4 regions of the Exiguobacterium sp. Helios genome follow, and region 1 is predicted to be linked to each of the others. Evidence: predicted binding sites of a transcription regulator. Region 1 holds the regulator's gene; each other region holds the start of a gene.
The links. Region 1 encodes Rex, which represses fermentation and respiration genes when NADH is low (regulators of the CRP and FNR family bind a similar motif). Its sites were predicted from a motif close to TTGTGAAATATTTCACAA; they were not measured.
Positions count from the first base shown of each region.

Region 2: a site for Rex is predicted at 4,152-4,169, ahead of HNY42_RS05920 (L-lactate dehydrogenase). Genes of this name have one in related genera too.
Region 3: a site for Rex is predicted at 2,891-2,908, ahead of HNY42_RS15095 (AtpZ/AtpI family protein). Genes of this name have one in related genera too.
Region 4: a site for Rex is predicted at 2,221-2,238, ahead of HNY42_RS11880 (cytochrome ubiquinol oxidase subunit I). Genes of this name have one in related genera too.

Region 1 covers NZ_CP053557.1:3,026,778-3,034,344, forward strand. Annotated here, with positions in the region: gene HNY42_RS15610 (S8 family serine peptidase) at 1-3,680, opposite strand, end outside; tRNA gene HNY42_RS15615 (tRNA-Ala) at 3,926-3,998, opposite strand; gene tatC (twin-arginine translocase subunit TatC) at 4,106-4,885, opposite strand; gene HNY42_RS15625 (twin-arginine translocase TatA/TatE family subunit) at 4,893-5,096, opposite strand; gene HNY42_RS15630 (redox-sensing transcriptional repressor Rex) at 5,096-5,755, opposite strand; gene HNY42_RS15635 (ABC-F family ATP-binding cassette domain-containing protein) at 5,912-7,567, shown strand, end outside.
Region 2 covers NZ_CP053557.1:1,154,102-1,161,668, forward strand. Annotated here, with positions in the region: gene HNY42_RS05895 (DUF4912 domain-containing protein) at 1-181, shown strand, start outside; gene HNY42_RS05900 (glycoside hydrolase family 57 protein) at 221-2,404, shown strand; gene rpmG (50S ribosomal protein L33) at 2,509-2,658, shown strand; gene HNY42_RS05910 (5-formyltetrahydrofolate cyclo-ligase) at 2,720-3,268, shown strand; gene HNY42_RS05915 (DUF92 domain-containing protein) at 3,259-4,038, shown strand; gene HNY42_RS05920 (L-lactate dehydrogenase) at 4,206-5,159, shown strand; gene HNY42_RS05925 (GNAT family N-acetyltransferase) at 5,352-5,861, shown strand; gene HNY42_RS05930 (M42 family metallopeptidase) at 6,061-7,098, shown strand; gene HNY42_RS05935 (YqgQ family protein) at 7,082-7,279, shown strand; gene HNY42_RS05940 (ROK family glucokinase) at 7,357-7,567, shown strand, end outside.
Region 3 covers NZ_CP053557.1:2,923,146-2,930,712, reverse strand. Annotated here, with positions in the region: gene wecB (non-hydrolyzing UDP-N-acetylglucosamine 2-epimerase) at 56-1,192, shown strand; gene HNY42_RS15100 (pentapeptide repeat-containing protein) at 1,550-2,341, opposite strand; gene HNY42_RS15095 (AtpZ/AtpI family protein) at 2,989-3,207, shown strand; gene HNY42_RS15090 (ATP synthase subunit I) at 3,204-3,590, shown strand; gene atpB (F0F1 ATP synthase subunit A) at 3,599-4,342, shown strand; gene atpE (F0F1 ATP synthase subunit C) at 4,418-4,630, shown strand; gene atpF (F0F1 ATP synthase subunit B) at 4,768-5,301, shown strand; gene HNY42_RS15070 (F0F1 ATP synthase subunit delta) at 5,301-5,834, shown strand; gene atpA (F0F1 ATP synthase subunit alpha) at 5,854-7,362, shown strand; gene atpG (ATP synthase F1 subunit gamma) at 7,420-7,567, shown strand, end outside.
Region 4 covers NZ_CP053557.1:2,263,927-2,271,493, forward strand. Annotated here, with positions in the region: gene HNY42_RS11875 (cytochrome d ubiquinol oxidase subunit II) at 1-702, opposite strand, end outside; gene HNY42_RS11880 (cytochrome ubiquinol oxidase subunit I) at 715-2,103, opposite strand; gene HNY42_RS11885 (N-acetyldiaminopimelate deacetylase) at 2,326-3,438, opposite strand; gene HNY42_RS11890 (transcriptional regulator CcpC) at 3,422-4,312, opposite strand; gene HNY42_RS11895 (disulfide bond formation protein B) at 4,378-4,770, shown strand; gene HNY42_RS11900 (FAD-dependent oxidoreductase) at 4,764-6,059, opposite strand; gene nadE (NAD(+) synthase) at 6,172-6,987, opposite strand; gene HNY42_RS11910 (BsuPI-related putative proteinase inhibitor) at 7,025-7,489, opposite strand.

The DNA.
Region 1 (7,567 bases):
TTGTAGACGTTTTGACCTTTTTTCAAGGTAACAGTCTTGTAGATTGTTTTCTTGAAGGCACGCATTTCATACGGTTCTTTGAACGAACGGCGGTATTCCGCATTACCGTTCAGATCAAAGCGTAACTCATCGTAGTTGTCGCGCAGGACGATCGTCATCTTAGCTGTTTTCGTTTTGCTTGAAACCGTTTTTGGTGCTGTCACACGGATTGTCGGACGCTCCGAGTCGATGATGACTTGACGGCTGAAGGCAACACGATTACCTTTTCCATCATAGCCTTCGACTTTAAACGACTTCACACCATCCGTCGTATACGTGATGTCATGGCTGAATGCATAGTGTTGTTGAACCGCATCCCAGCGTAATTTAACGGCTTTTCCGTTAATTTTGAATGATTTGACGTCAGACTCATCAGAAACGTTTCCTGAGACCTTCACTTGTTGGGATGTCGTTAAGCCCAGTGCTTCCGGTGTATCGATTTGGACATTCGGAACCGCTTTATCGACACCTGATGTATTGACGTTTTTCTTCACGCTGTTACCGGCATAATCTGATACGACGAACGTGACTTTCGCCCGGCTTGGCAGATCCGTCAGCGTGTAGTTTTTAACAGACGGAGCGAGCGGCTGTTTCAAGACACTTTTTCCGTCGACCAGGATATCGAATGAAGCGACACCCGTTCCTTGGTCACCGGCTGTCCAGGAAACTGCTTTTTTGTCAGCATCCCATTTAACAGTCGCAGCCGGAATTTTCGTATCGATGTAGATCGGGAATAGAGCCGTCTGCCATTTCGCATTCGGATAATCGACGACCGATTTCACTTGGTAGTAGTACAGACCATCTTTGACTTTTGAACCGTTGACCGTTCCATCCCACGCCGCATTCGTCACCGGTGTGAAACCATCTTCCGATCCGCCATCGTAATAGTTTTTGATGACGTCTGACTGCGTTTCGAGTTTGCGGAGTGTTGATTTATTGCGGTCAAGAATCGAGTACTCGACTTTTTTCGCATTCCGTAAGAATGACAGGACCGGGAAGGCCTCATCGGCACTGCCGTCACCGTTCGGTGAGAACGAGACTTTTTCTTTAACGACGTCGCCTGCAGCATTCGTTCCGAGGAGGTTGAAGTTATCCTTCACTTCTGTCGCAAGACCTGTGACGCCGTAGAACGTGTTGTCATCGTAGAGTGGTGCATCAAGGATTGGTGCTTTGTCCCATGCTCCTTTGAAACCAACGTACGGAACTGTCAACTCAGGATTTTTGCTGTTCGTATCGATCAGACGGACGAATCCTTCGACGAAGTAGCCGTTTTCGAAGATTGACTCAAGCGGTGCACCGTTTGCCCAATCGACTGTATCTTTTAAATCAACCGTAACGTTGACTTTTGTTGTACTCTTCGCGTTAATCGCGACTGAACTTGCTTTCTTCGAGCCGACCGTGAAGGAGATCGGGAACGTGCCTTTGTTGGCGTCAACCGCATCAACTGTTCCTTTTTTGAATATACCGTTGGCTTCCAGGAAATTTTGACCTTGGACGGCGAGATCCGATTGGACCGTTCCGGCAAGTTTATACGTCAACTTCTCATTGCTGTAGTTCTTCAGGTCTAACGTGAAGCTGAACTTGTCGCCGACTTGTTTCAAGGCGGCTTTTCCTTCACCCGACTTCGTTTCCGTAACGACGACCGGTGTTTTCATCGCCGCACGTAAGTCCATCAGTCCGGCACCTTCACGACGCGGAGAATAATAGTTACCGGTTTTTGCTTCCGCATTGTATTTTCCTTTATCGAGCTGCGGACGTGACGTGTTCATTAAAATCGTCTTCGCGAGTTTGACACGTGTCGCTCCACTGACCTTGAAGTCCTTGTCGATCCGCTGCATGACGAGTGCTGTTCCACCGGCGACGTGTGGTGCTGCCATCGATGTTCCGCTCATGACGCCATATTCGTTATCGTTGAGTGTTGAGTAGATTTTCCCGCCCGGTGCCGTGATTTCCGGCTTGAAGTCAAGGTTCGGCGTCACACCCCATGATGTGAAGTCAGACATTTCGCCTGCGACCGGGTTTGGTGTCGAGACTGCTTTTCCGTCAAACGTCACTGTCAATGCCTTGCCGTCTTTCGCTTTCGCTTCGAGTTCGTTTCCGTCGGCAATGCTTAACGAGACGAGCGGAATCGTAGGTTTATTAAGTGCCATGCTGACGTAATCGCCATGATCGACACGTCCGCGGACGATGACACCGGCCGCGCCTTGTTTCTCGGCTTCCGCTTGAATCATGCCGTAGTTGAAGCTGCCGTTCCGGACGACGAAGACGACTTTATCCTTGACGTCTTTGCCAGCATAATTCGGTTCACTGCCGTCACCAACATAGACGACATCCATCTTCTCTTTATCAAAGACCGCAATCGGATTCGGCGAGTCTTGTTTCTGATAAGCGAGGTAACCTGCGTCCTGCCCGTCGACCGTCAATGCCATTCCTTCGAGTGTCAGCTGTGTGTTTTCAACTGACGCGACTTGCAGCGATTCGCTGATTAAGCCCGGCGAGCCGACGACACCGACGTCTGGATTCGACGCGTACGGGTTTCCGGCGCCGCTTCCGGCAAATGCCGAGTTTCCGGCTGAAATTGCACACAAAATACCGTTGTTCATCGCATTGACGATTGCTTTTTGTTCCGGATCATCTTTTTGGACGAAGGATGCCGTTGAACCAAGACTCATGTTGATGACGTCTGCTCCTAGCGCAATCGCATCATCAATCGCTTTGATATAGATATCACTGAATGTCGACGGCATCCCTGGATCATTGCCGAAGACCTTCATCGCGAGGAGTTGTGTTTCCGGTGCAACCCCTTTGATTCCACCGTTCGTTTCATCGCCGTTGGCACCCACTGTACCGGCGACGTGCATCCCGTGCATCGAAGCGCCTGGCCCAAGATCACGGATTTCGCTGTCATGATCCGCATAGTTATAGCCGTACGGTACTTTTTCCGTGAAGTAGTTTCCTTTTAAACCTTTTGACGATTTAAAGCTTTCGACTTTTGACGACGTCAAATCGACTTTCGTCTCCGGACTGAGGACCATGTCCTTGTGCGTCGGATCGATTCCCGTATCGATGACGGCAACGATCGTTCCTTCCCCTTTATAGCCGTAGTCCTGCCATGTCTGCTTCGCATTGACCATGTCTTTACTATGTAACATGTTTGGTGTTGCGCCCTTTTCGACTTCCGGACGCGCATATTCGTGTGCGATATGTACGTTTTTGACCCCGCTTAATTTTTTCAGTTCCTTGATTTCACCATATTTGACTTCCCCGCTGAACCCGTTCAATACGGTCGTGAAGCTTTCTTTATACGAAACAGAAATGTCTTTTTGGGCAATTGCCGCTTTGACTTCCTTCTGTTTGTTGACGATTTGATTCTTAAGAATAATTTTTTCCGTGTTGCTTAACGTGCTGTAACGCTTATTTTGTGCCTGCGCGTGTTCAATCGCTGCTTTTTGATCGAGCTCGACGACAATCCGTACTTTTTCGTTTTGACTGTATGACTTTTCTTGACCCGCTTTTTTCAGTGAGAGTGCTTGTGGCTTTTGTACATCCACTTTTTGTGATGACACGTGTCCCTCAGCATGAACTAGGCTGGAAGATGTCATGAGGGCAGCCGCCATCAGAGCAATCTTCTTTTTCTTCATTCCTTTTCCTCTTTTCCAAAAATGTAATGTGGAGCAAAAACGTATTAAACGAAAATTCTGTATTTTTAGTTTAATTAACTTTCGCTTAATATACAATTTAAATTTGGTGCTTTTTAAAAATATTTGTTTGTTTATTACATCACAAAATGAATAAATCCTTATATTCCCTTATCTATTTCTTACAGGTGAATAAAAAAGGACAAAAAAAACCTTGGTTTCCCAAGGTTTCGGCAGGTAAAGCAATATGGAGACTATCGGGCTCGAACCGACGACCTTTTGGCTGCCAGCCAAACGCTCTCCCAGCTGAGCTAAGCCCCCGTGTGTTTCTATAATGAGTATACCCATTGCTGTTCATTTTTTCAATATAAAATTAGACCGCTTACAAAAAAATCTCCCTCACCTTACCGGCAAAGGAGAATCTTCCGTTATTTGTTCAGCTCACGCATCATATCCGCTTGTCGTTCCAGTTCAGCCTGTTGCTCCAGGATCAGCACTTTTTTATACGTCCGTGCCGAGATGATGATACTGATTTCATAGAGGATGAACAAAGGAACAGAAATCATCAAATGCGACGTAATGTCGGGCGGTGAGATCAACGCCGCGATCACGAACAACGCAAAATACGCATACTTCCGATTCTTCCGCATGAAGAACGGCGTTACGAGTCCGAGCCGTGTCAAAAACATCGTCACGACCGGTAACTGGAACAACAGACCAAACGGAATCGTCAACCGGATCAGGAAACTGAAATAGTTCTCGACCCCGATGACCTGTTCAATCCCAAGCTCTTGTCCGAGTTCCGTTGATACTTCCAGTAAAAACGGCAACAGCCAAAAATAAGAAAAGGAAACACCCGCAAGGAATAAGAAAAACGTCACGGGAATGTACGTCAACGTCGCTTTTTGTTCTTGGTCGTGCAGACCGGGACGGATGAACGCCCAAAGCTGGTACATCCAAAACGGGGACGCCAAGACGATTGCGATGATGAACGCAAGATTCAGATATAACATCAACGGATCAACGACGTTAAACGCATTTAAACCGATTCCGAGTTCCTTTAAGTCGGCCTGTAAGAAACGGACGAGCGGCCGGACGAGCGGAAAGGCTGCGATAAACATGACTACCACGATGATGAGCGACCAGATGATCCGCTTACGCAGTTCATCTAAGTGCGATGTCACACTCTGTTCTTGATCGATCGCCATGATTCACTCACTTCTCTTTCATTTCGTCCTTTTTATCCTTATCATCTTCCATGATGCCGTGTGTCGCACTCTTGAACTCTTTTAACGTTTGACCGGCCGCGCGGCCGAGTTCCGGTAATTTCTTCGGTCCGAAGATAATGAGGGCGACGACACCGATCAAGGCGATGCTTGCCGGTCCAATACCAAGTGTTAACGGGATTAAGTTTTCCATTATGATTTCACTCCTTCAGCTGATTGCGAATAATGCTTCATGAAATAGACGAGCGACTGCAGCTCGATTGACAGATCGATGTGATGCACCCGGACGTGGGCCGGGACATTCAACCGGGCCGGTGTAAAGTTCAGAATGCCGGTCACACCGTACTCAACTAACTCATCCGCTACTGACTGCGCGAACTGCGACGGTACCGTCAAGATGGCGACATCGACATGGTTCGCTTTGATTTGTTCTTTCATATCCGAGACGTGATAAATCGGAACGTCCTGCGTCGTTGTTCCGACCTTGTCTTCATCGGCGTCAAACGCGATGACGATACGAGTACTATTATTCTTTAAAAAGTTATAATTTGCAAACGCTGTTCCGAGATGTCCGACCCCGATTAAGGCGACATTCGTGACCTCGTCTTGGTTGAGTGTCTTTCGGAAAAATGTTAACAAATGTTGAACGTTATAACCGTACCCTTTTTTCCCTAACGCCCCAAAGTAGGAAAAGTCACGACGGATCGTCGCAGAGTCGACTTTGACCGCTTCGCTGAGCTCTGCTGACGAGACGCGCAGCTTGCCGGAGTTATAGAGACTTTGGATAAAACGATAATATAACGGCAGTCGTTTCGCCGTTGCTTGTGGTATTTTTGTGTCTGGCCCATTCATACTGCAGTTCCCCCTTCGGCCACGTTCTGACGTGGCACCCAAATCAATGCAAAGAATTCTACTCTCCTTGATTGTAAACCACTTCACATAGAGTAACAAATATTATATTCGGCAGGATTTTTCGTGATAGACTAAAGGGTGGAAGGATGGATGGATATGATTCTCTTACAAGTAAACCAACTCTCAAAATCATTCGGCGTAGAGCCGATTTTAGACAATATTAAACTCGAAGTACAGGAACGGGACCGGATTGCCCTCGTCGGACGAAACGGTGCCGGAAAATCGACACTTTTAAAAATCATCGCCGGGGAGCTGTCACATGACTCGGGGGAGATCATGAAAAGCAAGGAAGTCCGGATTGGTTATCTCGCGCAGGACAGCGGACTCGAGTCGAACGAATCGATTTGGAACGAGATGCTGACCGTCTTTGAGCATCTGCAGGATCAGGAACGGGCGCTTCGTCGGATGGAAATCGAAATGGGCATGGAGCACATTTTAAATGATCCGACTGCCTATGACCGTCTCCTGAAAACGTACGATCAAGCGCAACACGACTTCTCGGAAGCCGGCGGCTATCAGTTCGAAGCCAACATCCGCTCTGTCTTACACGGGATGCGTTTTTATCCGGACGATTATTCCCGCCGGATTCAGACGCTTTCCGGTGGACAGCGGACCCGGCTTGCCCTGGCGAAGATGTTACTCCAGGCACCGGAACTGTTGATTCTCGATGAGCCGACCAATCACCTCGACATCGATACGTTGTCCTGGCTCGAAAGCTACCTGTCCGGTTACCGTGGTGCTGTCCTGATCGTTTCCCATGACCGCTATTTCCTCGATCAAGTCGTCAACGTCGTCTATGAATTGTCCCGGAACGTGTCGCGGAAATTCACAGGCAACTATACGAAGTATCTCGAACAAAAAGCGGCACTGTACGAACAGGAAATGAAACAGTTCGAACAGCAGCAGGAAGACATCGCGAAGATGCAGGACTTCATCCAGCGTAACATCGCCCGTGCGACGACGACGAAACGGGCGCAAAGTGTCCGCAAGCGTCTCGAAAAAGTCGACCGGATCGACCGTCCGGACGGTGACGAACGCAGTACGGTTCTGTCATTCCCGATTGAAAAGCAGAGCGGCAATGATGTGCTGCAGGTCAATCAACTCGCTGTCGGCTACGAAGAAGCCGTCTCGAAAAACATTACGTTCCGGCTGCAACGTGCGGAATCACTGGCGCTTGTCGGACCAAACGGAATCGGCAAGTCGACGTTACTGAAAGTGCTTGTCGGCCGTCTGAAACCGCTGTTCGGTGACTATCGTTTCGGTACTGGCGTCTCGATTGGCTACTACGATCAGGAGCAGGCGGAACTGAACGACCGCAATCGGGTCATTGATGAAATTTGGAACGAATGGCCGTTGATGCGCGAACAGGAAGTCCGGTCCGTTCTCGGGCAGTTCCTGTTCAGCGGCGATGATGTCTTCAAGCTCGTCCATGAATTGTCGGGCGGTGAACGCGGACGTCTGGCGCTCGCGAAGCTGAAGTTACGGAAAACGAATCTGCTTGTGCTGGATGAGCCGACGAACCACCTGGATCTTGATTCGAAAATGGTCCTCGAAAATGCACTTGTCGATTACGAAGGCACGTTACTGTTCGTCTCCCACGACCGTTACTTCATCGACCGCGTCGCGACACGTGTCATCGAGATGAGTACAGACGGCGTGACCGATTACCTCGGTGACTACTCGTATTATATGGAGAAAAAAGCCGAGAAGGAAGAAATCGCCCGCCTCGAAGCAGAAGAAGCGAAAGCGATC
Region 2 (7,567 bases), 1.2 Mb from region 1:
AACCATCGACGGAGATTTTCTTCCTGTCCTCCGCTCAAAACCAATCGAGACACCACGAGACGAGCCTGTCGTAGATGGACGTTTTGCAGAGGTTGTTGCTCATTGGCAATATGGAGAACTGGAACAACCGGAATGGGTCGAAGTCTTGCGTCCGTATTCCTATTTTGATCGCGTTCGCTGAAGATAACAGATAGAAAGCAGAAGGAGAGGAAGAACAGACATGCGCAAAGGTTATTTTTCATTAGTGTTACATGCCCATTTACCATATATCCGACATCGGGAAGCCCATCGTCTAGAAGAAAGATGGATGTACGAAGCCATCTCCGAAACGTATATTCCATTATTGTGGGAAATCGATCGCTTGGAGCGTCCGCTTGGTTGGACGATCAGTATCTCGCCACCCGTCATTGAGATGTTAGCAGATTCACTCATCCAAGATCGTTACGTGGAGCACCTGGACGATACGTTACGATTGATTGAACAGGAGTTACAACGCGATTTAGGGAACGAGGAACGTGATGCCTTGCTTTTCTATAAAGAACGGTACCACGACTTAAAAGTAACGTTTGAGCATTGGGGCCGGAACTTAAACAGCGCCTTCCGTCATTATAAAGAACAAGGGTATCTTGAGTTGATGACGTGTACCGCGACACACGGATTCAGTCCGCACATGTTGTCGGAACAAGCAGCACGGTCTGAAATCCAAACCGGATTAAACTGTTTCGAACGCCATTACGGCTATCGTCCGACGGGTCTGTGGATGCCGGAATGTGCGTATACGCCAGGTCTTGATAAGATCATGTACGAAGAAGGAATCCGGTATACGTTCGTTGACGAACATTCTATCCTGAATGCGGATCCTGCCCCGAAACACGGGATTGGTGCACCTGTCTATTCGCCGCATGGTGTTGCATTGTTCCCGCGTGATCAAATCATCTCGGGCCGGATTTGGAGTTCGGTCATCGGTTATCCTGGGCATCCGGATTACCGTGAGTTTTACCGCGACCTTGCATATGACCGCGAATGGGATCAAATCGCCGAATTCATGCATCCAGAAGGACTTCGTTACGATACAGGATTAAAACTTCACCGGGTGACGGGCGAGTCGGATCAAAAAGAATATTATGTCCGGGATTGGGCTTGGAAACGGACAGATGTCCATGCGACTGATTTTGCGGAAGCACTTGCCAACCATTTAGATGAGCAGAGCGCACAAGATTTTCCACCATTCCTCGTGACGGCACCGTTCGATGCTGAGTTATTTGGACATTGGTGGTTCGAAGGGCCGGACTTCCTCGGAAAAACGATGGAACGATTCGAAGATTACGGGATTGAGTCGATTTCTCCGGCGATGTTTTTGGAACGTCACTTCCAGGATATCGAAACGGTTCACATTGCGATGGGAACGTGGGGACGCAAAGGTTATGCGGATGTCTGGATCAATGAACGCAACGATTGGATGATCCGTCACTTGCACCAACTTGAAAAACGTTTGGCAGGCGTCGTTGCCCGGAATCGTCATCAGGATGAATTGACGGTGAAAGCCAAACGTCAGTTGATTCGCGAATATCTGCTTGCCGTCTCGAGTGACTGGCCGTTTATTCTCGATGGACAGACAACGGCACAATATGCAGCGAACCGGTTCCGTGAACATATTAAACGATTTGAAGAAACGGAACGTCGTCTCGATGCGCAGGAGCTGACGCTTGATTGGCTAGAAGAGCGGTATGCAGAATATCCGTTCCTCGCTGATACCGACATTGAACCGGATGTCTTCCTGACTCCGCATGATTATTATGTGGCCGTTCAACGTGAGGTATCGTGGAACAGCGAAGCTATTTTACTTGTGACGACGCAATACGATGATTCAAACCGTCCCGTTGCGGAATATGCGAAACGATTAGCCGCATCAGGTGAAAATGTTTATGTCATTACATCAGGGACAGCCGGTTATCAGCATCAAGACGGTGTGCATGTCTATCAGGTCGAGGTCAATGGTCTACCGCTCGTTCAGACGTATAATCAATTGGCCGGCTTAAATCTGGCAGTCTTGCGTCAAGCACAGGCATTGAATAAAATCGTCGAGTTCCGACTTGTTCATAACTTTAATATGGAGACGGCTTCAGCGGCTCAATCCTTTGCTGAAATGAACGGCTTACCACTTGTCAGCAACGTGTATGACTTGGAAAGCGAACGTTCTCCGTCAGGAACAGGTGGGCTTGTCGTAGCAATCAAGCGACTCGAAGGAGAAGCATTACGTCATTCAGACGTCATTTATCTCGAGCGAGAAGAAGCAAGAAACGGGATCGAACATGATTATCATGTCGCAAAAGAACTGCGTACATTCCAGGTGGACCTTGAAAATCCATACCAGCATGTAATGAATCCAAAAAAGAACGGATGAACAGTTGCAATTCACTTCCTTTCTTGGTACGATACTTGAGTATGCTTAACCTTATGTAAAGCAAAAATACTTGATACATCGAGAGCTAGATAGGAGGGAATCCCATGCGCGTTAAAATTACTTTGGCTTGCACTGAAACTGGTGACCGTACTTATATCACTAAGAAGAACAAGCGTAACAACCCAGAGCGTCTTGAGTTGAAGAAATACAACCCACGTCTCCGTAAGCACACACTTCACCGTGAAGTAAAATAATTGAGATGGAAGCCGTCACCTTGTGTGATGGCTTTTTTGTTGAATAAGGGGGATTCGCAAGATGGAAAAACGGGAAATTCGGCGATTTATTACAGATCAGTTAAATCAGTTAGAGCATCGTGAACAAAAAGAACAGCAGATTTATGATTATTTGTTTGCTTTACCGGAGTGGAAAAATGCTCAATCCATTGCCATCACACTTTCCTTTCGCAACGAATGTGCGACAGAGCCGATTATTTTGAAGGCCTGGGAACTGGGGAAACAGGTTGTCATTCCGAAAGTCATGCACCAGGAGATGCGATTTTTTGAATACTTACCGAACAGCCCATTGATAGAAACAAAGATGGGCATTCGGGAACCGGATGACCAGGCGGTAGAGAGGTCTTTGAGTGCAGTGGACCTTTGCATCGTTCCGGGACGGGCGTTCACACGTCAAGGCTACCGTGTAGGGTGGGGAGGCGGTTTTTATGATCGGGTATTAGCTGATTATCATGGCCATACGTTAGCGGTTGCGTTTGAGCGTCAACTGGTTTCTGCGTTCGAAGTGGAACCCTTCGATCAACCGGTTCAGCAGATTGTAACCGAGTCTGAGGTCGTTGTATGCCAGTAATCTACGGTATTTTATTTTGTTTTTTCCTCGGCTATATCGGATACCGGCTGCGTTTGCTGACCATCAGCGGCAGTATTTGGACGCTTGTCGTCGGGGCGCTTGTCCTGTCCGGATTCGGTTACCCCGGGCTTCTGATGTTATTGCTTTTTTTCGGCAGTTCCAGTCTGTTGTCGAAACTTGGGAAACGAAGAAAACAGTCGGTGAATCAAATCGTCGAAAAAGACGGACCGCGTGACGGCTGGCAGGTTCTTGCGAACGGAGGGATCGCAGCGTTGGCTTCGATGGGATTTCTCTGGACAGAACACACATCGTTTCTTGTCTTATTTTTGATCGTGCTGGCTGCGTCAAATGCCGACACATGGGCTTCTGAAATTGGTCCTTTGTCAAAAAAAAATCCTTTTCTCTTAACGGGACGGCGTGTACCGGCTGGAACGAGCGGCGCAATTTCAATCCTTGGGACGACCGCAACGATTGTCGGCGCCTTGTTCATAGCGACAGCAGGCGATCTACTGTTCGACTTATCGACGGACATCTGGTTGTTGGTGACGTTAGGCGGCATCATAGGAAGTTTGTTTGATACATTGTTCGGCGGGACGGTCCAGCGGAAATTTCGATGTGTGGTTTGCCTCAAAGAAACAGAAAAACGTCTTCACCACAATCAACCGACTCTTTATGTAAAGGGATGGAAATGGCTTGGGAATGACGGAGTCAACTTTTTGTCGAGTACGTTAGCCGGAATGTTTGGTTTTATTGTGTATCGAATGTGGTAAGTGGAAATGGAAGATGTCGCTTTTCCTTATGTTAGGATATTATTGACACAAATTAGACAAGATGTGAACGGTTTCATAAATACCTAAACTTTGTGAAAGATGTTACAATCTATTTGTGAGATAGTTAACAAACTTTTAAATTACCTTCAGAAGGGTGGATATAAAGGATGGAATTACATGCGAAAGTGACACGTGTAGCGTTAATTGGTGCGGGGGCTGTTGGTTCAAGCTTTGCCTATCAGATGTCGACGGCGGGATTGTGTGAAGAATTGGTGATCATCGATGTGAATAAAGCCAAAGCAGAGGGCGAAGCGATGGATTTAAATCACGGGACACCTTTCAGTTCTTCCCCGATGCGCATCTGGGCAGGGGATTACTCAGACTGTAAGGATGCGGAAGTGATTGTTATCACGGCAGGGGCGCCACAAAAACCGGGCGAAACCCGACTCGATCTTGTTGCTAAAAATGCGTTGATCATGAAAGAAATGATACGCCAAATCATGGAATCTGGTTTTGATGGCATCATCGTCGTTGCATCTAACCCGGTTGACATCATGGCTCATCTGGCATGGAAATATTCCGGTCTTCCAAAATCCCGTGTCTTTGGATCAGGTACGGTTCTTGATACGGCCCGTTTGCGTCAAATGCTCGGTGAATACTTCCATATCGATTCCCGTAATGCGCATGCCTACATTCTTGGAGAGCACGGGGACACGGAATTTGCAGCCTGGAGCAACTCACGGATCTATGGTAAAACGATTGATGAATTGTTAGCGGAAAATGATCGTTACTCTCAAGCGGATCTTGATCAAATTTATATCAATGTCCGGGATGCAGCGTATCACATCATCGAACGAAAAGGGGCGACCTATTATGCGATTGGTCTTGGACTTGTTCGAATCGTCCGGGCGATTCTCGGAAATGAGAACTGTCTCTTAACGGTCGGAGCACATGTCGACGGACAGTATGGGATTTCCGGTATCCATATCGGTGTACCCGCAATCATCAACCGGCAAGGTGTTCGGGAAATCATCGAAGTTTCTTTAACGGAAGAAGAACTTAAAAAATTCCATCACTCAGCAGAAGTGTTGCGTCAAACGATGGAACCTGTTCTCCGTTAATATTGAGCCGACCGCCTAAAGCGAAAAAATCATTCTTTTTCGACAAATCGAAAAGGAGTGATTTTTTTTGTGCTGAAAATTCCGGATTAAACTAGGTTTTATTTTACTAGAAAAAGGTTATGTAAAGGATAGAAGAGTTTCTCATGTCATATTGTCTAATAGTAAAAACGCATAAAGGGGAGAAAGACAGTCATGTATACATTTCGGAAGTTAACGAAAGAAGATGCAGAACAGTATTGGAGTCTTCGACTGGAAGGATTAAAAAATCATCCAGATGCGTTTGGTCATTCGTTTGATGATGAACAACAAACACCAATTAAAGATGTTCAAGAAGGGCTGGAAGGCGATCCGGATTCGGATGAAGTATGGCTCGGAATATTTGACGGTGAAAAGTTATTTGGATTTGGTCAGGTCAAGCCGTACGAATTATCACGCGAGTCGCATAAAGCGATGATTTCTGGTGTGTATGTGTCACCGGATTATCGTGGCGGAACAGGACGTGCTCTAATGGAAGCGTTGATTGAAGAGGCAAAGCAACTTCCTGATGTCGAACAAGTCATCCTGGCAGTGCTTTCCGGCAATGAGGCCGCTCAGAACCTGTATGAATCACTGGGCTTTGAAGTATACGCGGAAGATCCGGACTCCGTTAAACTGGAAGATGGAACATACCGCGATGATATCTGGATGAAAAAATACGTCTAATGGAGGATGAATCAATTCCTTTTTAAAATTGGTTCGAAGGGAAGATTAGACGTATGAAAAGTCGTAGAGTCAATGTAAATTGAATCTACGACTTTTTTTATTCAGCAGGAAGGCAATCGAAGCAGTGAATGAGTACCCGCCTGTTCCATCTTTTGGTATCATATAAAGGGAAAAACATTCGAAAAAAGGAGTGAAACACATGCAGGCAGTTGTTCAGACGATTCGTGACTTAGTGGAGATTCCTAGTCCGACGGGATTCACCGTTCATGCACTTACATATGTAGAAAACCGGTTCAAAGAAGAAGGGATTACATATAAAAAATTAGAAAAAGGGGCTTTGCTTGCCATGTTGCCGGGGCAGTCGTCGCGGATTCGGTTACTGACAGCACATGTCGATACGTTAGGGGCGATGGTGAAGGAAATCTTACCAACCGGTCGTCTCAGTCTATCGCAGCTTGGCGGCTATGCGTGGACAGCTATTGAGGGAGAAAACTGTTTAGTTCATAAAATGGATGGACAAACCGTTTCCGGAACGATTGTCTTCCATCATTCAAGTGTCCACACGTCACGTGTGACGAATACGGAAGAACGGAGTGCGACGAATATCGAGGTCCGACTCGACATCCGTTCGACAACGGCAGAAGAAACAAGGGTTGCCGGAATCGAAGTAGGTGACGTCGTAACGTTTGATCCACGGTTCGTTCATACGGAAACGGGATTCGTAAAATCACGTCACCTTGATGACAAGGCGTCTGTTGCTTTATTGTTGGAGCTCGTCAAGAAATGGAAAACGCTGACGTTACCGCATCCTGTCCACATTCTCATCTCCAATTATGAAGAAGTGGGCTTTGGAGGAAATGCCGGTTTTTCAGAAGATGTCGCGGAATATATCGCAGTCGACATGGGAGCGCTTGGAGAAGGACAACATTCGGATGAGTACACGGTTTCGATTTGTGCAAAAGACGGTTCCGGTCCGTATGATCTTGCGTTACGTCATCAGTTCACACGTTTAGCGCAACAGCATACGATTCCATACAAAGTGGATATCTATCCCTATTACAGTTCGGATGCTTCAGCGGCCGTCCATGCCGGACATGATGTCCGGCACGGATTACTCGGTCCCGGGATTGAATCGAGTCATTCTTACGAACGGACACACGAGACATCCCTTCAAGCCACATACGATTTACTCGATGTATTTGTAAAGGAGCCGATGAACGATGAAAACACTTTATGATGTTCAGCAATTGCTCAAATCATATGGAACGATTGTGTACCTCGGTGACCGGGAATCGGATATTGCGATGATGATGCTTGAACTGGACGAACTTGAGCAGGCCGGTGTGCTGGAAAAAAAACAATATGATTCCGCAAAAGTGATTTTAGCATACGAACTACAACAATCGAGAAAAGCATGAAAAGCTTGCGCAACCCTTTGCACAAGCAGATGAATCGGCTAAAATAAAAGGGAAGAATTTTTTATCATGAGGGAGTTATGACGATGAAGTGGTTACTGGGTGTGGATATCGGTGGAACGACGGTCAAGATGGCGATTCTGGATTTACAAGGAATCATCGTAGAAAAATGGGAAATTGAAACGGTCATCTTAAATGATGGCGGACAAATTCCGGGAGACATCGCCCGTTCTTTCTTTGAAAAATGTCAGCAAAGCAACAAGCGGGTCGAAGACTTTGTCGGCGCTGGAA
Region 3 (7,567 bases), 100 kb from region 1:
CACGTGACATGGAATATGTTTTAATAGGAGCAGAAGCAAGAAGGAGGAAGTCTGTATGCCCATCAAAGTCATGCCGATTTTCGGCACGCGACCGGAAGCCATCAAAATGGCACCGCTCGTCAACGTCTTAAAGAACAATCCTGCGTTTGACGTCCATGTCACAATTACGGCCCAACACCGGGAGATGCTCGATCAAGTATTGGAGCTGTTCGAGATTACACCGGATCACGACTTGAACATCATGAAAGCGCGGCAGACCTTGGTCGATATCACGACACGCGGTCTCGAGGGACTCGATGCTGTCATGAAGGAAGTCAAACCGGATCTCGTCCTTGTCCATGGCGACACGACGACGACGTTCGTCGGCAGTCTCGCTGCCTACTACAATCAAATCGCCGTGGGACATGTCGAAGCCGGACTCCGTACATACAATAAGTACTCACCGTTCCCGGAAGAAGTGAACCGGCAACTGACCTCGACGCTGGCCGATCTGCATTTTGCACCGACCGAGCAGGCGGCAGCGAATCTGGCATCGGAAAACAGACACGCGGGCGTTTTCGTGACCGGGAATACGGCGATCGATGCCCTGCAAACGACGGTCCAGACAGATTATGTGCATCCCGTTCTCGAAAAGATCGGTTCGAAGCGACTTGTCCTGATGACGGCGCACCGGCGGGAAAATTTAGGTGCGAAGATGCACCAGATGTTCCGGGCGATCCGGCGTCTTGTCGACGACCATCCGGACATTCATGTCGTGTATCCGGTTCACTTGAATCCTGTCGTCCAGAAGGCGGCGAGTGACGTATTCGGAGGACACGACCGCATCACCTTGATTCCGCCGCTCGACGTCTTTGACTTCCATAACTTTGCGAGCCGGGCGCACCTTATCTTGACGGATTCCGGCGGCGTTCAGGAAGAAGCTCCGTCACTCGGTGTGCCGGTTCTCGTCTTACGCGATACGACCGAACGTCCGGAAGGCGTTAAAGCGGGAACGCTGAAGCTGGCCGGAACGGATGAAGAAACAATCTATCGTCTCGCGAGTGAGTTGCTCGAGGACGAAGCAGCGTATAACAAGATGGCCCAGGCTTCAAATCCTTACGGAGATGGTCATGCTTCCGAACGGATTGCAGCGGCGATTCTGGAACATTTTAATCAGGATGCGGAGTTTGAGCCGTTTAAAGTCGAAAACTGACGAAAGTTTAGACATACAGCAAAGGACCGATGTCCCCGTCAAAAACGGAGGCACCGGTCCTTTTATGGAATCCAACAGATCATCTGTTCCAAAGATGGACGTACGAACGATGTGTCAACAGTCCGAGTGAACGTCCTCATTTCATGCGACTCCTGCAGGGAAAAGCGCGTTTTTTGCGCTGTCAGAGACAAACAAGACCCGGTTTCCTGACCACAGGTGCAGGAAAGCTGGCTTGTGTCTCGCCTGCGGAAAGCGAATGAGGAAGAGGGCGGAACACCTGTCACGATAGAATGACGCATTATCTTTGGGAAAGAGACGGCACTTCTTTTGGACAATAATTAATACCCCATTGTTCCCTTACGCCCAGTGCGACGGGCGGAGCAACCGTTCCGGAAGACGTGTCTTCATATTGCCTTGCGCCGCATTGACCTGCGCCTGCGTCAAAAACAGCGCGTCGGTCAGATCGGCTCCTGCCAACTGACAGTCACGCAGGTCGGCACCGAGGAAGTTGACGCCACGCAACCGGCTGTTCGATAAGTTCGTCGCGAGCAAAAACTGTCCGCGGACACTTATGCCGGAAAAGTCCTGTCCGGCAAGATTTTTCCCGATCCAGTCGCGGGGAAGTGGGCGTCTGCTCGTCCCTGAAAACGGTGTTTGAACCAGTCCTTCGATTTTTGCAAGGAGCGGTAGCAATGTTGCCCTTACCTGATCGAGATCGAGTGCTGCAAGCTCGTCCGGAGAAGAACCGGTCATTGCATCCAGTTCAGCCAGCTTATTTTCTAGCAGATGATGAATCGAGCGGGTGGCTGGCCGGATGCCGTCTGTCAGGTACCACATCATTTCCTGCAGATGGACCATCTTCGGATACAGGGCGTACATGACCGGTTTTGTCGTCTCATCGTACACGCCGGAAAATGTCACTTGCGAAATCTGTTGTCCGGCACCAAAGCAGTCATAAACGGTACATCCTTTATACCCGCTCGGGCGCAAACGGTCATGAATCCCGCAACGGTAATCAGCATCTAAATTCCGGCATGGTGTCGCTTCCGGTTTGTTGTGACCAAAATCGCTTGAGGCGGAAAAAGCGAGTGCCGTACAACACAATCCGAAGCAGTCCCCGCACTGAACTCGAAAGCGTTCGGTTTCCATTCTCTTCACATCCTTTTGATTTGTTCATGTCACTTCTTTTTACCATATGTAGACAATCATTTTCAAATCACAATTAACGAGTAAACGAGCAGTGGTTCCACTCAAATGGAAGAACTAAATATATGATTTTTGTAAAAAAACAGCTGCACTATGACCTTGAAAGCAGCAAATCATCCGTGAATTTTTAAGCTGTGACAAGGCACACACGAAACGAATTGGAAATCGTCTGCGGGCTTTGTTACAAACAGATGTCAGAGGGGTTTTCGTGTCCCGAAACGGAAGCGTTTACAATTGTGAAGAAAAAATGTTTTTTCACAAAATCGACACAAATCAAATTTAGATGACTTGTTTCTCATTATGAAAGACGATATAACGTTACTGTTCAATGGTTTTGTTCACCTAGTGAACCATCTCGATAAACGTTGATAGTACTACATATTTTCTTCACATCTTCGTGAAAAGAGTGCCGGGGGAGACCTCTGTGAAAACCTTATCAATTGTTGATATACAATGGTTTCGACGGTCCATTTTAATTGTGAATTCATTTGACTATGAAATGGTTCTCATTGTATTCTTGACTAGTATGAAAATCCGCAAATTGTGGGAAAGAAAAAGAACTCACAACTGGGAAAAGGGGGTCGTCTCTAGTGCGCCAAAAAGGGCTCGCGACGAGTATGGTCATGGCCTCGCAAATTTCGACGGCACTAGCCGCACCGATCGTCATCGGCTTTCTTGTTGGGAACTATGGGGAACAGCAGGACTGGTGGCAAAAGATGGGCGCGACGTTTGCAGTGTTCATCGGGATTTTCATCGGAATTCTCTGCATGATCGCAATGATCAGGCACTTGTTAGGAGACAAGACATGAATATCATCCTTCAAGATGCGTTGTATCGTGCGTACTTACGATGGTTTGGACTCTACTATGGAATCCTTGCCGTTCTGTTACTTGTCGGTTATCCGAGTGATCCGGTGATTTATGGACTGGCGCTGGGTGGGGCAGGTAGCTTCATGATCTTGACGCTGCAACGATTAAGCGTCGATCGAATGTATCGTGTAATCGAGCGTGGGCGCAAGCCGATGTCTCGAGGGACCGTATCACGCATGGCGGTCGCGGTACTCTGTGTGATGATCGGCTTGAAGTATGAAGCCGAATTGTCATTAACTGCGGTGGTAATAGGCCTTCTCGCCGGCCACGTCATACAATTTTGTGAGTATTTTACTCACGAACTTAAGCGGGAAAAGAGGTGAATAATCAAATGAACCACGAAATGCCACTTTACGAAATCCCACTCTGGGGCGACTTCGTTCTGTACGGTAGCTGGACAAACTTGATCACAGTGCTGATTGCAGCTGCTCTCGTTTTCCTGATTGCCGTGGCCGGTACGCGACGTCTTGTGATGAAGCCGACCGGTGCTCAAAACGTGATGGAGATGTTCCTCGAGTTCGTTCGCGGAATCATCAGCAGCACGATGGACTGGAAAACAGGGGGTCGCTTCCTAACTTTCGGAATGACACTGTTCCTGTTCATCATCGTGTCCAACTTAATGGGTCTTCCCTTTAACGTTGTGACGGGTCACTACATTTGGTTCAACTCACCAACTGCAGATCCGTATGTGACACTTGCACTTTCATCTATGGTAGTGGTCATGAGCCATTATTACGGTGTGAAAATGCGCGGCTTCGGCTCGTATGCGAAAACGTTTATGACGCCGATGTTTATTATTACCATCATCGAAGAATTCGCAAACACGTTGACACTTGGTCTTCGTCTTTACGGTAACATCTTCGCGGGTGAGATCATGATTGGTATCATTCTCTCGATCGGTATCATCTCTGGAACGAACGATTTCCAATTCCTCGGACCAGTCGGTGTCATCCTGTCAGCGATCCCAATGTTGATCTGGCAAGGATTCTCACTCTTCATCGGAGCAATCCAAGCGTATATCTTCCTTATCTTAACGATGGTTTACATCGGGCATAAGGCAGCGCACGACCATTAATTCGAAGGTAAAGCATCTGCTTTTCCGATAATCGCACGACCAAATTTCGAACACAATCTAGGGAGGCAATTCATAATGGAACTTATTGCAACAGCGATCATCATCGGACTCGGCGCACTCGGCGCAGGTATCGGTAACGGTCTTATCGTAAACGGTACAGTATTAGGACAAGCACGTCAGCCAGAACTCAAAAACGAACTTCGTCAAACGATGTTCATCGGTATCGGTCTCGTTGAGGCACTTCCAATCATCGGTGTAGCGGTCGGTTTCCTTCTCCTCAACTCTTAATCCGTATTTAATTTTACGTACCAAGAACTGAGCTACATAGGGCGTTATTCGTTCCACTAGAGTGAACCGTCATGGGGGCTGAGGCTCCCTTATGTAGATATTAGAAGTAGGACCAACCACGAGGGGAGTGTAATCGAATGAATCTCACGTATCTTGCGGCAGAAGCAGGCGGCGAAGGTAGTCACCTCTTACTTGCTAACATGATCGTCACGATCGTCGTTTTCCTCTTGCTCCTCATCCTCTTGAAGAAATTCGCATGGGGCCCGCTCGTCAACATGATGAAAGCGCGGGAAGAGCATGTGGCTAGCGAGATCAATTCGGCTGAAAAAAGCCGGAAAGACGCTGAAGTCTACGTAGAACAACAACAAGCAGAACTGAGCAAGGCACGTACGGAAGCACGTGACCTGTTAGAAGCATCACGCCGTCAAGCTGAGGCAGAACAAGCACGTGCGATGGAGCAGGCACGTGTCGAAACAGAATTGAGCAAGGAAGAAGCTCGCCGTGCAATCGAACGTGAACGCGCTGAAGCACAAGCTGCTTTGAAGAACGATGTTGCTCTTCAAGCAATCGCTGCAGCACGCCACGTCATGAAAACACAGCTTGCGACAGACGAAGCGGCACAACGTGCACTCGTCGACCAATTCCTCGCTGACACTAAGGGCACGAACTAATGCGTGACCACGTAGCGGGACGCTACGCAAAAGCGCTCTTCGATCTTGCACTTGAGCACCATGTGCTCGAACAAGCAGAAGCTGATGTGCGAACGCTCGGCGAAGTGCTCCACGCAACACCAGAGCTCGCATCGGTTTTAGGAAACCCGTCGATTTCTGCAGAAGAGCTGAAGCAAGTCCTTCATACGAGCTTCACAGGCTTCAATACGATTGTCTTAAATACGATCCTCGTCATGGTCGAAAACGACCGGGCACCGGAAGTATTGTCATTGCCGGAGCATTTCATCGCGTTGTTGAATGAGCACCGTAACGTTGCAACAGCAATCGTGACAAGTGCATACAAACTGTCGGACGAAGAACTCACGAACGTGAAGGAAACGTTTGGCCAAAAATCAGGAAAAACGCTTGAAGTAGAAAATGTTGTTGATACGAACGTAATCGGCGGACTTCGTGTTCAAATCGGTTACACGACATATGATGGCACGATCGAAACGAAACTAACGCGACTTGAGCGTGAGCTGTTAAAAGCGTAAGAAAATAGGGGTGAAACGCATGAGCATTAGAGCTGAAGAAATCAGCGCCCTGCTTAAAGCGCGTATCGCGCAGTACGGTTCTACGATGGAAGTGAACGAGACAGGTACAGTCATCCAAATCGGTGATGGTATCGCTCGTGCACACGGACTCGACAACGTCATGTCGGGAGAGCTCGTAGAATTCGCTAACGGCACAATGGGCTTGGCGCAAAACTTAGAAGAAGGCAACGTCGGTATCATCATTCTTGGTGACTACCTTGAAATCAAAGAAGGTGACTCTGTTCGCCGTACGGGCCGCATCATGGAAGTACCAACAGGAGACGCACTCCTCGGACGTGTCGTCAACCCGCTTGGTATGCCAATCGATGGTCTTGGTCCAATCGAAACAGAACACTATAACCCGATCGAGCGTAAAGCTTCTGGTGTTATGGCACGTAAATCGGTTCACGAACCACTTCAGACGGGAATCAAGGCAATCGATGCCCTCGTTCCAATCGGTCGTGGACAACGTGAGTTGATCATCGGTGACCGTCAGACGGGTAAAACGTCAATCGCCATCGATACGATCATCAACCAAAAAGAAGAAAACATGATCTGTATCTACGTCGCAATCGGACAAAAAGAATCAACAGTCCGTGGTGTTGTTGAAACACTCCGTAAAAACGGTGCACTTGATTACACAATCGTCGTTTCGGCAGCAGCTTCACAGCCGGCGCCACTTCTTTACCTCGCACCATTCGCTGGTGTAGCGATGGGTGAACACTTCATGGATCTCGGCAAGCACGTTCTTGTCATCTATGATGATCTTTCAAAACAAGCAGCGGCATACCGTGAGCTTTCGCTTCTTCTGAAGCGTCCACCAGGCCGCGAAGCCTACCCGGGTGATGTCTTCTACCTTCACTCACGTCTCCTTGAGCGTGCAGCGAAATTGAACGACGGACTTGGTGCAGGTAGCTTAACAGCTCTTCCATTCATCGAGACACAAGCGTCGGATATCTCGGCTTACATCCCGACAAATGTTATCTCGATCACGGATGGTCAAATCTTCCTTCAATCGGATCTCTTCTTCTCAGGTGTCCGTCCAGCGATCAACCCGGGTCTCTCGGTATCGCGTGTAGGTGGTTCGGCTCAAGTGAAAGCGATGAAGAAGGTAGCGGGTACGCTCCGTCTTGACCTCGCTTCTTACCGTGAGCTCGAAGCCTTTTCACAGTTCGGATCTGACCTTGATAAAGCGACACAATCGAAGCTTAACCGTGGTGAGCGGACAGTAGAGGTTCTGAAACAGGACCTTAACCAACCGTTGACTGTCGATAAGCAAGTCATCATCATCTATGCCTTGACTCGTGGTCACCTTGATGATGTTGCCGTTTCAGATATTCGTCGTTTTGAAAAGGAACTCAACCTCTGGCTCGATCAAAACCGCAAACAACTTTGCGACGAGATCCGTAAAACAGGTAACCTTCCAGCTGACGAAGAAATCGTTACTGCAATCTCAGAATTTAAGAAAACGTTCCAACCGACTGTCTAAGGGATTTCTCTTAGACTCGGCGGAACACTCTTGATACTAACAAGGTGGTGAATCGAAATGGCATCGTTGCGCGAGATACAAATGCGGATCAACTCGACGAAAAGTACGAAACAGATCACGAAAGCGATGAACATGGTTTCGGCGTCGAAACTGAACCGCGCTCAAGCACATAGCGCGAAGTTCCAGCCTTACATGCTGAAAATGC
Region 4 (7,567 bases), 760 kb from region 1:
ACCGTTCAAGATGTTTTCATAATGCCAAGCCGCTTGATTTTTTAAGCCAAAGAAGACTAATGCACAGACAACAATCGTCGGAATACTCCAGAACAATGCCCATTTACGAATCAATGGTGTTGCATTCTCGTCCTTTGCTTTATCCGCATAGAACAACAAGAACATGGCACTGATATAGAGGACGGATACGATCGCAAGCGCGACGACCGTCCAAGAATAAAAGTTCGTGAACAGCTTCGTCCCAAGGAATTCGACTGTCTCATTCGTTTTCCGAATGAATCCACCTTGACTGATCGTCAATGTCGTGGACATCGCTGCCGGAATCAATAGTCCTGTTGCTCCATATAAGAAAGTATAGAACATGCTGTCGTTTGAACCGTAGTTGGCAAACGCGTAAAAGCTACCGCGAATCGCGATTAATACTAAGACGATTGAAGCGGGAACGAGTAAAGCTGTTCCGTAATAATAAGCCGTATCCGGGAAGAACCCGACAAGTCCGACAAAGAAGAAGACGAAAAACACGTTCGTCACTTCCCAAACCGGAGAAAGATAACGGAGAATCAAACGGTTCGTCAAATGATCCCGTTTCGTATATTTTGAATAAAACGCGTAAAAACCGGCACCGAAGTCAATTGAGGCAACGATGAGATATCCATAAAGGAACGTCCAAAGTACGGTTATTCCAAGTGTTTGAATGTCCAACTCGTTCCCTCCTTATTTGTTGTCGTCCGCAAACATCGCTTCACCACGTGTATGATGATCATCTGCGAGTTCTTTGCCGACAGGGTTATTTTTAAACATCCGGAGCAGGACGACTGTACAAATCGTTCCGAGCAACAGATACAGTAAACTGAATAAAATCAACATCGGTCCGACAGCGGTCGAAGTGGTCGCCGCATCAGCCGTTCTCATAATACCATAGAGCGTCCACGGTTGACGTCCGATTTCCGCATACATCCAGCCTGCTTCAATCGAGACGATGGCGAGTGGTCCACCGATAAAGATACCGCGTAACAACCACTTGTTGTATGGATTCAACTTTTTGAGTCGGAAAGCCAATACGAACAGGGCCGAGATGGCGGCTAAATACATGCCGATCGATACCATGATATCGAAGAAATAGTGGACAAACAGTGGTGCCTGGTCCTCTTTGGCGAATTCGTTTAACCCGATGACTTCTGTATCCGGCGCTCCGCCCGCGAGAATGGATAAAGCATACGGAATTTTGACGGCACCTTTGATTTCATAACTGCCGTCCGCTTGTTCATCCAGGATTCCACCGAAAATCAACTCGGCTTCACTTGTTGTTTCAAAATGCCATTCTGCTGCTGCTAATTTTTCCGGCTGGTATTTCGCCAGGTATTTCCCGGAGAAATCTCCGACTAACGCAGTTGAGAACGCAAAGATTAATCCGGCCATGACCGTTAAGCGAAGAGCTTTTTTATGATATGCCGTTTCTGCTGCCGACAAGGTTTTCTTCCGTAACAGATGGAAAGCCGCAATCGCTGCCAGGATAAAAGCAACCGTCAAGTAAGCGGATACGATGACGTGTGTTGCTTTTGTCGGTGTCGCCGTATTAAACATCGCTTTTAACGGTTCGATTTGCGTGAGTGTCCCGTTGACGATTTTAAATCCTTCTGGTGAGTTCATGAATGAGTTGACCGTCGTGATGAAGAAGGCGGATAATGTTGCCCCGATGACGACCGGAATCCCGATTAACCAGTGTAACCACGGATTTTTAAACCGGTCCCATGTGTAGAGATAAATACCGAGGAAAATCGCTTCAAAGAAAAAGGCGAAAGTTTCCATGAACAACGGTAATGCGATCGTTTGACCTGCTACTTGCATCAAAGAAGGCCATAGGAGCGACAATTGTAATCCAATTGCTGTTCCGGTTACGACACCTACCGCTACAGTTACGATATAACCACGCGTCCAGCGTCGAGCCAGAAGAATATAGTCTGAATCTTTTCGTTTAATTCCGATGTACTCCGCTGCGAGTACCATCAATGGAACCCCTACCCCAATCGTCGCAAAGATGATATGGAATGCTAATGTGAGCCCTGTCAATAATCGACTGAGCATGACTGGATCATTGAACATGTGTATAGCCCCCTCTTTCTAGACGTACTTCTATATATTGTTTATATCCGTATCATAGAGAACATAATCATTTGTGTCTGTTTTAAATGTTTGATGTAACAAATTGTTCACATATACTCGTGATTTATTTCACAAAACGTTCGAAAACTGTTCTCTTCTATAAAATGAAAGCCCTTTATCCATTTTTTTCAGGAATAAAGGGCCGATTGTCACGTCTTTTGTTTAGACATATTCGCGGAAATAATGATCGAGTAAATTAATGACGAAGGGAATGGCATCTTCATCCGGATTCAGGGTCGGCTGGTGTAATCCGGACGTAGCATTATTGACACCAAGCCAAAACATCATGCCGGGAATTTCTTTTAACATGAATCCAAAATCTTCTCCTGTCATTGCAGCATCGCACTCAATATAATTCGCATTCATTTTGACGAAGGACGAAAATTTATCAACGACTCGTTGATCGTTGACGACTTCATAATACCGATTTCCAAACTGTAAATCGATTTTTACGCCGAATGAAGCTTCGATGCCGCGTACGATGTCACGCACACGTTGCTCTAGTTTTTCCATGTCTGTTCCGTTAAGCGCACGCATCGTTCCGTCGAGTAAAGCACGACCTGCAATGACATTTTCCCGGATTCCCGCTTCCACTTTCCCGATCGTAATGACACTGCAGTTCATTGGATTGATCGAACGACTGACAATCGTCTGAAGTTGCATGATCAATGCCGCCTGAGCAACAACCGTATCAATCGTCAAATGCGGAAAGGCTGCATGACCGCTTTGTCCATAAATCGTGATATGAACTTCCCGGGCACTCGCAAACAAGACACCAGGCCGGCTTGCAATCGTCCCGACCGGATATTCCGGCGCGACATGCAGACCATACATCTCACTCGGACGATACTTTTCAAACAGCGGGCTTTTGATCATCGGTTCCGCCCCACCCGGTCCTTCTTCAGCCGGTTGGAACAGGAAGACGACATCATCCATGACAGGCAGTTCGACAATCCGGCGTAACAAACCTAAGGCGATGGATGCGTGAACATCATGACCACAGGCATGCATGAAGCCCGGGTGTTCAGAACCAAATGGTAACCCCGTTGCTTCTTCGATTGGTAATCCATCGATATCGGCCCGATATCCAATCGTCCGGTTCCCCGTTAAACCTTTTACGCGGACAAATACTCCTGTTTCGAATGTATCATAACTAACACGATCTTCCGGGTACGACCGGATTTGATCGAGGATAAAAGCTTGCGTTTTAAACTCCTTAAAACCCGGCTCCGGTATTTTATGAAGTTCTCGGCGCATTTCAATTGCGTATTCCATCTGACTGACTTCCTCCTTCTTCTTTGACGATGTCCCAAAACGCTTGGACTTGTTTTAATTCAAGCATCGACTCCGTCGATAGAATCCACGTGTCCCGCTTTAAAATTTTTCCCGATGACGTTTTAAGCGGAATCTGCATCACTTCACTCGCTTCATGAATCGTTGATTCCGGTAAGATGGCAAAACCAATCCCGTGAAGCGCCATCTGTTTACACGTCTCAATCTGGTCAACGACGAGCGTCCGGGCCGGTGGACTCGAAAAACGGTCCTGCCACCATTCTAAAATCTCCTGATAGTACGTCGAGTCACTTTTAAATTGAATGAAAGGACGTTCTGTTTTCCGAAGCTGTTCGAGTGACGTCAGTTCACTGTCAACAAGATATAACGGATCCGAGAACAGCCGTTCCTTCACGCCTTTCCAATCAGGATTTCCGCGGATGATACCAATATGAAAATGCTCTTCCAGCATATGGCGCATCATCTCACTTGACCACCCTGTGACCAATTGGACACGGACATGCGGATAACGTTCGACAAACCGTTTCAGGACACGGGGAAGCCAATATTGTCCCATAATGGACGCGACAGCAATCCGAAGTGTACCGTAAACAGCCCCCTCTTCCGCCGTCAATTCACTTTTAAGCTCCAGTTCTTTTCGGTTCATTTCTTTGGCGAGTCCGATGACTTTTTCACCTTGCGGGGTGATACTCAGTCCACGTGATGAACGAATGAACAGCTTTGTTGCCCAGCGCCGCTCGATTGCGACCAGACGCTGGCTGAGAGCAGGTTGCGAGACAAAAAGACGTTCTGCGGCCCGTCTCATGTTCAATTCTTCTGATAACGTAATCAACATTTCCATTTCCGACACTTGCAATGTATGATTCGACTCCTCATGATATAAGATGGCATTAGTTTAACACGTTAGAGAGGAAGGTACATATGTCACGCTATCATTTTATGTTGATCGTCTCAACGGTCGCGACTTTAGGCAGTTTGTATTTCAGTGAGATTCGCGGATTCATTCCTTGTCCGTTGTGCTGGTGGCAACGTCTGTTCATGTATACGACCGCCATTTATTTGCTTGTATCCTTATTCCGTAATCGCCCGGTCGATGGATTTTTTCTTCGATTATATACGTTACTCGGATTTGCGGTCGCAGCCTATCACGTCATACTCGAACGCTTACCGGACGGAGAAGCACTCTGCACGAACGGTTGCCTCATCAAGTGGGTCAATTATTTTGGTTTCCTGACGATTCCGATGATGAGTTTGATTGCTTTTACGATTTTGATTGCTCTTGCCTTTTATCCGAAACAAAAAAACGCTCAATGAGCGTTTTTTTGTTGCCATTCCGCTGCTACGTTCAACGCGCTCGAGAAAGACAATTCCGATAACTGCCCTTCTCCTTCACACCAATCCCCGACAAAAGCCATCGTCTCCTTATGTCCATCCTGCATAAAATTAGGGAGGGGAGTTTGCCCCATCTTCCATTTGATTTCTTGAACGATCGCCCGCTTCATTGTCCGTTCGACGACCAGACGTTCCTGCCATTGCGGATAATGCTGATCGAGAAGCCGGTGAATCTGTTTGACCTTTTCCGCTAAATAATCTGGATTTCCGACTTCCTGATGCGCAAGATAGGCGACGACTTGTAAGACCTGACCGTTTTCCGGTGCGATACTCGGATCGTAATGAGATAAATCGGTGACGAACAGTTGATGGGTACGGTCGTAAACGTATGAAAACGGTGTTTTGAGATATGGACTGATTCCGACATCGTACACAAGAACTTCTACCGGTTCATATTGGGCAAAAGGTTCGATAAAGGATTGGACGGTGGCAGGTAAGGCGAGCTTTCGCATATCACGGGGCGGAAGCGCCAAGACAACCCGGTCAACAGTCCATTCCGTTTTTTTCCGGTCACGTAACCGGTATCCTTGTTCCTTTTCTTCAATCGCTGTAATTTTAGTTTTCCGGTGAATCGTCCCTCCCTGTTCTTGCAGGACACGTTCCAATTCATCAATTAGGACTTGCCATCCGCCGGCGATATACGAAACCGGTTTTCGTGTCCGAAAAAGTTTCCGGTAATAGTCAAAATAGACGACTGACGGAATGTTTTCAGGTTCGGTCGTAAAAAAATTACTGGACGCTAAATCAAGCATCAAGCGTGACACGTCTTCTTCGACTTTTTCTTGCACCAGCCATTGACCAATTGACAACTCTGGCACTCCTTTTTCAAGACGGAGAACTGTTTTCACAACTTCCCATGTAAAACGAAGTTTATCCGTTCCGCCAATCACTTCTGTCTTCAAGAGACCAATCGCATTAGCCGGAGCAGCAGTTAAGTGGCCGGAAAATTCATATTTTGCTTTCGTCGAAGAAAAGTCCAGCCAGGTAATCTCTAATTTCAAGCTTTTAATGATCGTCTTTAACACGGAATGATCCCGCCCATACACTGCATGCGCCCCGTAGTTAAACGTATACCCTTTGATGATTTGTGAGGTCGCTCTTCCGCCTAACATCGCTGCATCATATAGCTGAACACGTTTTCCTTGTTTGGCAAGCAAGGCTGCGGCTGATAATCCCGCTAGTCCACCACCAACGACTGCAATTGATTCCATGTCTTTACCTCCCGTCCGACTCTCTTATTGATGTGTTTTGAGTCTTTTCCCGATTTTCAGACGAAAAAAACGACAGCTGTTTCAGCTGTCGTCTGCAATGGATTACTATTACTCATTTCCACCAAGTATCCAGTGGCGAGACCGGCATATGGTGTTTATGTCCCACTCGTTTGTACTGACCTTCCAGCTTAGCCTGGCTTTCACTGGAAATCGTTTTACCTTCTAAATAATCATCAATTTCATTGTATGTCATGCCCAGCGCTTGTTCATCAGGCAACCCCGGCTGATTGTCTTCTAAGTCGGCTGTCGGAACTTTTTCAATCAATCCTTCAGGTGCCTGTAATTCACGGAGTAACTGTTTTCCTTGGCGCTTGTTCAGTCCGGTCAATGGTGTTAAATCACATGCTCCATCCCCGTGTTTCGTATAAAAACCGGTTACGAATTCTGCTGCATGATCTGTTCCGACGACTAAACAGCCGTAATGAGCCGCTATATCATATTGCACCTTCATTCGTTCCCGTGCTTTTGTATTTCCTTTGCTAAAATCAGACAAAACGCCTCCCGTTGCCTGTTCAAAAGAAGCCATGGAAGCAGCAACGGCCGGCTTGATATCGACTCGCAACGCATGATCCGGACGGATGAATGACAATGCAAGCTGGGCATCCGACTCGTCTTGTTGTTGACCATACGGTAATCGGACGGCGTAAAATTGATAATCTCGATTCGTCTCACTGCGTAACTCTTCAACAGCGAGTTGACAGAGGCGACCCGCTAATGAGGAGTCCTGTCCTCCTGAAATACCAAGAACAAGTCCTTTTGCCCCTGTATGCACAAGATACTCTTTTAAAAATTGAACGCGTTGTTTAATTTCTTCTTCAGCAACGATGACCGGCTTGACCCCCGTCACTTGAATGATTTCCTGTTGCATGAAACCGTCACACTCCTTCAGCTTTTTTTATACTTGCCTAGTTCGAGATTTCATTTTGCGCTTTCCTGTTGGAAATCGCATCTCCCTTTACTTGACGGATGGTCATCGCCTCGACTTGCGTCGGATGACTGGAATCCGGAAGCTCAATTCTTACTTCGTAACGTTTTGTCTCCAACCCTTTGAAGCGCTCTTGTTCAATCGCTTGCGTAAACACCTGCTCTTGCGAAAAAGTATAGAGCACTTTTTGATCCGCATCCTTGATTTTTAATTCAAATCGCTGGGATGTCGGGAATGTCAGGGTCACCGCTTGTTCATTCGGATTTTTTAATTGGACGACAGCTAAGACGACGTTTGGTTCTAATTGTTTTCCGGACACCTTGATTTCAATCGGTTGTTCCGTGGCATCGCCTTGTGTCGTCGCTTTCTTTTGTTCTTGCTGGTTACATCCAGCCAACATCAAGGTCAGTACGCATAAACAGGATAACCGGATAATCCATTTCAAAACAATGCCCCCTCTCTTCTCTCTTCTCAATTTTAGCACAAAAAAGAGGCAGGATAAGGTTCTCCCCCATCCTGCCTC